2 linked regions of the Modestobacter italicus genome follow. The protein of the gene in region 2 interacts with the protein of the main gene of each other region in a pairwise test. Links are inferred from orthologs where the notes say so. Each region holds a gene or a part of one and is shown on either strand. Other genes may lie near its edges.

The links.
Region 1: the proteins of ligA (region 2) and leuS interact in binary tests that used the Escherichia coli proteins (3 or more experiments, as listed by UniProt). The link is inferred for Modestobacter italicus from one-to-one orthologs.

The regions. Positions count from the first base shown.
Region 1 is NC_017955.1:3,548,049-3,551,773, forward strand. The notes cover bases 149-3,563. They hold leuS (leucine--tRNA ligase), read right to left. Parts: upstream 3,247-3,563; coding sequence 349-3,246; downstream 149-348. Other genes in these bases: lipB (lipoyl(octanoyl) transferase LipB), read left to right, coding at 149-271; MODMU_RS16995 (ABC transporter permease), read right to left, coding at 3,335-3,563. Also shown: more of lipB, read left to right, coding at 1-148; more of MODMU_RS16995, read right to left, coding at 3,564-3,725.
Region 2 is NC_017955.1:4,478,230-4,481,538, forward strand. The notes cover bases 44-3,042. They hold ligA (NAD-dependent DNA ligase LigA), read right to left. Parts: upstream 2,628-3,042; coding sequence 459-2,627; downstream 44-458. Other genes in these bases: MODMU_RS21220 (ACT domain-containing protein), read left to right, coding at 44-395; MODMU_RS21230 (HNH endonuclease signature motif containing protein), read right to left, coding at 2,624-3,042. Also shown: more of MODMU_RS21220, read left to right, coding at 1-43; more of MODMU_RS21230, read right to left, coding at 3,043-3,309. UniProt on the Escherichia coli protein: DNA ligase that catalyzes the formation of phosphodiester linkages between 5'-phosphoryl and 3'-hydroxyl groups in double-stranded DNA using NAD as a coenzyme and as the energy source for the reaction.

The sequences.
Region 1 (3,725 bases), 930 kb from region 2 along the record:
GTGGGTGCTCGCCGACGAGCGGGGGCCGGACCGCAAGGTGGCCGCCATCGGTGTCCGGGTGGCCCGCGGGGTGACCATGCACGGCTTCGCCCTCAACTGCGACCCCGACATGGCGGCCTTCTCCAACATGGTCCCGTGCGGCATCCCCGACGCCGGCGCCACCTCGCTGACCGCCGAGATCGGCCGCGACGTCCCGGTCGCCGAGGTCATCGACGCCGTCGAGGCCGCCATGCGCGAGGTCCTGACCGCAGCGCAGGCCGTCCCCGCCTGAGCGGGGACGGCCCGGCCCCCTTCAGGGGCCCGCCCTGAGCGTGCGAAGGGTGGGGAGAAGGGGGTCCTTCGACTTCCTCAGCCGAGGACGAAGTTGACCAGCCGGCCCGGCACCGCGACCACGCGGCGGACGGTGGCGCCGTCCAGGTGGCCGGCGATCCGCTCGTCGGCCCGCGCTGCGGCCTCCAGCACGGCGGCGTCCGCGTCGGCGGGCACCTTCACCTGCGCCCGCACCTTGCCGTTGACCTGCACCGCGACCTCGACCGTGTCGTCCACCAGCCACTGCGGGTCGGCCACCGGGAACGACGCCCAGGCCACCGAGTCCGGGTGCCCGAGCCGGGCCCACAGCTCCTCGGCCAGGTGCGGGGCCAGCGGCGCCACCAGCAGCACCAGCGTCTCCGCAACCGGCCGGGGCACTGCGGCACCCGGCTGGTAGGCCGAGGTCAGGTGGTTGGTCAGCTCGGTGATCCGGGCGATGGCGATGTTGAACCGCAGCGTCGTCATGCCGTCCCGGACCGCCTCGACGGCCCGGTTGAGCGCCCGCGAGGTGTCGGCGTCGGGCTCGACGTCCCCGGCCCGCACCGCGCCGGTCTCCTCGTCGACCACCACCCGCCAGATCCGCTGCAGCAGCCGCTGCGACCCGACGACCGCCTTGGTCTCCCACGGGCGCGACTGGTCCAGCGGACCGGTCGACATCTCGTAGACCCGGAAGGTGTCGGCCCCGAAGGCGTCGACCATCTCGTCCGGCGTGATCACGTTCTTCAGGCTCTTGCCGATCTTCCCGTACTCACGGTCGACCGGCTGCCCCTGGTACAGGAACTGCCCGTCGGACTCGACCACCTCGGCGGCCGGCACGTAGAAGCCCCGGGCGTCGGTGTAGGCGAACGCCGAGATGTAGCCCTGGTTGACCAGCCGGCGGAACGGCTCCTCGCTGGAGACGTGCCCCAGGTCGAACAGGATCTTGTGCCAGAACCGGGCGTACAGCAGGTGCAGCACCGCGTGCTCCACACCACCGACGTACAGGTCCACGCCCCCGACGTCACCGGGCTCCTGGGGCCCCAGCCAGTACCGCTCCAGCTCCGGGTCGACCAGCACCTGGTCGTTGGTCGGGTCCGCGTAGCGCAGGTAGTACCAGCACGACCCGGCCCAGTTGGGCATCGTGTTGGTCTCCCGGCGGTAGGTCCGCGGGCCGTCCCCCAGGTCCAGGGTGACCGTCGTCCAGTCGGTGGCGCGCGACAGCGGCGGCTCGGGCTTGGAGTCCGCGTCGTCGTCGGCGAACGTCTTCGGGGAGTAGTCGTCGACGTCGGGCAGCAGCACCGGCAGCAGCGACTCCGGGACGGCGACCGGCAGGTCGGCGTCCGGCCCGTCGACGGCGTACACGATCGGGAACGGCTCACCCCAGTAGCGCTGCCGGCTGAACAGCCAGTCGCGCAGCTTGTAGGTTGTCGTCGCCTCGCCGTGGCCGTGCGCCACCAGCCACTCGGTGACGGTGGCGATCGCGGCGGCCTTGTCCAGCCCGTCCAGCGACAGCTGCTCGTTCGAGCTGTTGATCATCGGTCCGCCGCCGGTCCAGGCCCCGCCGTCGAAGTCGGCCGGCGGCTGCACGGTGCGGACGACGGGCAGCCCGAAGACCTGCGCGAACTCCCAGTCCCGGGTGTCCTCGCCGGGCACCGCCATGATCGCGCCGGTGCCGTAGCCGGTCAGCACGTAGTCGGCGATGAACACCGGCAGGTCCCGGCCGGTCAGCGGGTTGACCGCGGAGACGCCCAGCCAGACGCCGGTCTTGTCCCGGCCCTCGGTCTGCCGCTCCAGCTCCGACCGGCGGGAGGCCTGCAGCTGGTAGGCGGCCACCGCCTCGGCCGGGGTGGCCGCGCCGGCGGTCCAGCGCGGGTCGGCGTCGGCCGGCCACTGCGCAGCGGTCAGCGTCTCGACCAGCGGGTGCTCCGGGGCCAGCACCAGGTAGGTGGCGCCGAACAGGGTGTCCGGGCGGGTGGTGAACACCTCGACCTGCTCACCGCCGACCCCGAACCGGATGCGGGCACCGGTCGAGCGGCCGATCCAGTTGCGCTGCATCTGCTTCAGCGAGTCCGGCCAGTCCAGCCGGTCCAGGTCGGTCAGCAGCCGCTCGGCGTAGGCGGTGATCCGCATCTTCCACTGGGTCAGCGGGCGCCGGAACACCGGGAAGTTGCCGCGCTCGGACCGCCCGTCGGCGGTGACCTCCTCGTTGGACAGCACCGTGCCCAGGCCCGGCGCCCAGTTGACCGGCGCCTGGTTCAGGTACGCCAGCCGGTGCGCGTCGACGACCCGCCGCCGCTCGACCGCGTCGAGGTCGGCCCAGCTGCGGCCCTCGGGCAGGGTGCCCGGCGCGGGCTCCCGGGTGCCGGCGTCCAGCTCGGCGACCAGCTCCGCGATCGGGCGCGCCTTGCCGGCGGCCTCGTCGAACCAGGCCTCGAAGACCTGCCGGAAGATCCACTGGGTCCACTTGTAGTAGCCCGGGTCGATCGTGGCGAAGGTGCGGCGGGTGTCGTGGTCGACGCCCAGCCGGCGCAGCTGGCGGCTGATCGCGGCGATGTTGGCCTCGGTGGTGACCCGCGGGTGCTGACCGGTCTGCACGGCGTACTGCTCGGCGGGCAGCCCGAAGGCGTCGTAGCCCATCGGGTGCAGCACGTTGCGCCCGTCCATCCGCAGGAACCGGCTGGTCACGTCGGTGCCCAGGTAGCCCAGCGGGTGCCCGACGTGCAGCCCGTCCCCGGAGGGGTAGGGGAACATGTCCATCACGAAGGCCTTGGGCCGGTCGGCCACCCGGTCGAAGCCCTCGCTCAGCGGGCCGACCGGGTTGGGCGTGTGGAAGGTCCCCTCGGCGTCCCAGCGGTCCTGCCACGCGAGCTCGATCTGCTGCGCCAGCGCCGGGGTGTACCGGTGCGGCGGCACCCCGCCGGTCGACGGGTCGGTGCTCGGGCTGGCCGTCTGGCTCATGGTCGGGTGCTCCCAGGTGCTGGTGTCCGGTGCGGCGGGCAGAAAAAAACCCCTCACTCAGGAGGGGTCGCCGTGCTGGTCTGAGTTGTCAGGTCAGCACGGCGGGGGAAGCAGGAGAACGCCGGTCACGTGCGCAGCCTACCGTGTGGGAGGACACCGGCACGTGCTGCGCCGACAGCGAGGCAGCACGTGCACGAGCGAAGGCCCAGGCCACGGCGATGGTGCCGAGGCTGATCGGCAGGGTGGTGACCTGCGCCTGCTCCGGTGACCCGGTCACGCCGGCAGTGGCCACCCCCAGGGCGAGCAGCATGACGAACGCGGCGAGGACCGCCGTCACCAGGAGGGCGACATCGGCCGGGCGCCCGCTGACCACGGCGAACACCCCGAGGATCACCGCCACCTGGAGCACCGAGATGACGACGACGGGGAAGACCGAGCCGATCAGGATGGCCGGGTCGCCGACCGCGGTGGACCGCAGC
Region 2 (3,309 bases):
TGCTGGAGGCGCTCGCGCCCGCCGGGGTCGGCACCGCGAAGGTGCTCGCCGCCGAGCTCCCCCGGGTGTTCCGCAGCGGCTGGGCGGTGGTGCTGGCCGGCAGCGGCACCGACGTCACCCTGCTGGCCGCCTCCGACGCCGCGCCCGCGCTGGAGGGCCTCGAGCTGCCGTGGCTGCCGCTGCGGACGCCGATGCTGCTGCCCAGCGACGCGGACTGGGTGCCCGAGCGGTGGCAGGAGATGGCCGTGGAGATGATGGCCGCGCCGTTGGACCCCGACGGCGCGGCGGTGCTGCTCGGACGTTCCGGCGGGCCGGCGTTCCGCCGCTCCGAGCTGCTCCGGCTGGCGCACCTCACCGGGCTCGCGGCCACCGTCGCCCGGCTGCCCCCCGCGTAGTCGAAGGACCCCGCTGCCCCCCGCCACTCGCACGCTCGCGGCGGGACCCTGCAGCGGGGCCGATCAGCCTTCGGCTGACCCGTCGCCGATGGTGGCCACCTCGCGGGCGGCCTCCGGGCCCTGCTCCAGCAGCACCGCGAAGCCGTCGTCGTCCAGGATCGGCGCCTTGACCTGCACGGCCTTGTCGTACTTGCTGCCGGGGTCAGCACCGACGACGACGAAGCCGGTCTTCTTGGAGACCGAGCCGGTCACCTTGCCGCCGCGCTCCTGGATGGCGGCGATCGCGGAGTCGCGGCTGTGGTCGCGGAGCGACCCGGTGACGACGACGGTGATCCCGGTCAGCGGGCCCGGGCCCGCCTCCTCGCCCTCGTCGGCCATCCGGACGCCGGCCTGGCGCCACTTCTCGACCACGTCGCGGTGCCAGTCGACGGCGAACCAGTCCCGGACCGCGGTGGCGATGGTCGGACCGACGCCCTCGGCCGCGGCGAGCTCCTCCTCGCCCGCCTCCTGCAGCCGGTCCATCGAGCGGAACTCCCGGGCCAGCGCCTGCGCGGCGGTGGGGCCGACGTGCCGGATGGACAGCGCGACCAGCACGCGCCAGAGCGGGACGTCCTTGCGGGTCTGCAGGTTGGCGAGCAGCTTCTGCCCGTTGGCCGACAGGGTGCCGTCCTTCTTGGTGAAGAAGTCGGTGCGGCGCAGGGCGTCCTCGTCGAGGAAGAAGACGTCGCCCTCGTCGGTGAGCAGGTGGCTCTCCAGCAGTGCGATGGCCGCCTCGTAGCCGAGCACCTCGATGTCGAAGGCGCCCCGGCCGGCGACGTGGAACACCCGCTCCCGGAGCTGGGCGGGGCAGGACCGGGCGTTCGGGCAGCGGATGTCGGCGTCGCCCTCCTTCTCGGGGCGGAGCTCGGTGCCGCACTCGGGGCAGTGCGTGGGGAAGACGAACTCCCGCTCGGAGCCGTCGCGGGCGGCGACGACCGGACCGAGGACCTCGGGGATGACGTCGCCGGCCTTGCGGATGACGACGGTGTCGCCGATCAGCACGCCCTTGCGCTTGACCTCGCTGGCGTTGTGCAGCGTGGCGAGCTGGACGGTGGAGCCGGCGACCTTGACCGGCTCCATGTAGGCGAACGGGGTGACCCGACCGGTGCGGCCGACGTTGACGCGGATGTCGTGCAGCTTGGTCGTCGCCTCCTCCGGCGGGTACTTGAAGGCGATGGCCCAGCGGGGGGCGCGGCTGGTGGACCCGAGCCGGCGCTGCAGGGAGACCTGGTCGATCTTGACCACGACGCCGTCGATCTCGTGCTCGACCGAGTGCCGCTGCTCGCGGTAGCGCTCGATGTAGGCCCACACGCCCTCGAGGTCGTCGACCACCTCGTAGCGGGAGCTGGTGGGCAGGCCCCAGGACCGCAGCTGCTCGTAGGCGGCGGACTGGGTGGCCGGCTCGAAGCCGCGCCGGGCGCCGATGCCGTGGACCACCATCGTCAGCGGGCGCTTGGCGGTCTCGCGCGCGTCCTTCTGCCGCAGCGACCCGGCGGCGGCGTTGCGCGGGTTGGCGAACGGGGCCTTGCCGGCCTCGACCAGGCCGGCGTTGACCTCGGCGAAGGCGGCGACCGGGAAGTAGACCTCGCCGCGCACCTCGAGGAAGTCGGGGACGTCGTCACCGCTCAGCTGCTGCGGGACCGAGGCCATGGTGCGGACGTTGGCGGTGACGTCCTCCCCCGTCGTCCCGTCGCCGCGGGTGGCGGCGCCGGTGAGCCGACCGCGCTCGTAGACCAGGTCGATGGCCAGGCCGTCGACCTTGAGCTCGCAGAGCCAGCTGGTGCCGGCCCCGGCGTCACGGACCGCGCGGTCGGCCCAGGCCGACAGCTCGTCGGAGGAGAAGACGTTGTCCAGGCTCTGCATCCGCTCCGGGTGGGTGACCGGGGCGAAGGTGGCGCCGAAGCCGCCGTTGACCTTCTGGCTCGGCGACTCGGGGGTGACCAGCGCGGGGTGGGCGGCCTCGAGCGCCTTGAGCTCGCCCATCAGCTCGTCGTACTGACCGTCGCTGACCAGCGGGGCGTCCTGCACGTAGTAGGCGAACGCGTAGCCGTCGAGCTCCTCGGACAGGTCACGGTGCCGGGTGCGCGCGTCGTCGGGGACCTGGGTCAGGTCCTCCCGGTCGACCGCAGCTCCCACCGACGGCTGGTCGACGCCGTCGACGGCCTCCTGCTCCACCTCTGCCTCGGTGCTCACGTCGCTGACGGTATCCGGAGGGTCGGACGAGAAACCGGCCGTCGGTCCCGGCTCACCCGACCGGGTCGCGGCGGTCGGCTGCAGGCAGACGTCCAGTACGTCGCCGGCGTGCTCGACGCACCACCGCTGGCAGCCGGTTCCACCTGGAGCGGTGGTCCGATGAGGATCTCGGTGCCATCGGGCCGCCAGGTGTGCCATCGGCCGCCGGGATCTCGTTCGATCCGGAAGCCATGGTGGACCTTGGTGTGGTGCCGTTCGCACAGCAGCCCGGAGTTCGCCAGGTTGGTCTCCCCACCGTTGATCCAGTGGATCAGATGATGGACGTCGCACCAGTGCGTCGGGGCGTCACAGCCGGCGAACACACAGTGCCCGTCCCGCTGCTCCACGGCCTTGCGGAGCCCGGGGGTGACCACCCGGTGGTCCCGTCCCAGGTCCAGCGGGACCCCATCGGGGCCCATCACGATGCGGGAGATGCTGCCGTCGCAGGCCAGCCAGCGGGCCCGCGCGGCCGAGATCTGCGACCCGAAGCCGGTGCGGGCAGCACCGGGACCGGTGGCCGGGTCGACGAAGTCGTCCATGTCCAGCCCGAGCACCACGTGCGGCTTCTGCGTCCGCAGCGTCGGCAGGTTCCCGGCAGCCAGCTGGTTGTCGACCAGCTGCACCAGCGCGTCGGCCTGCTGCT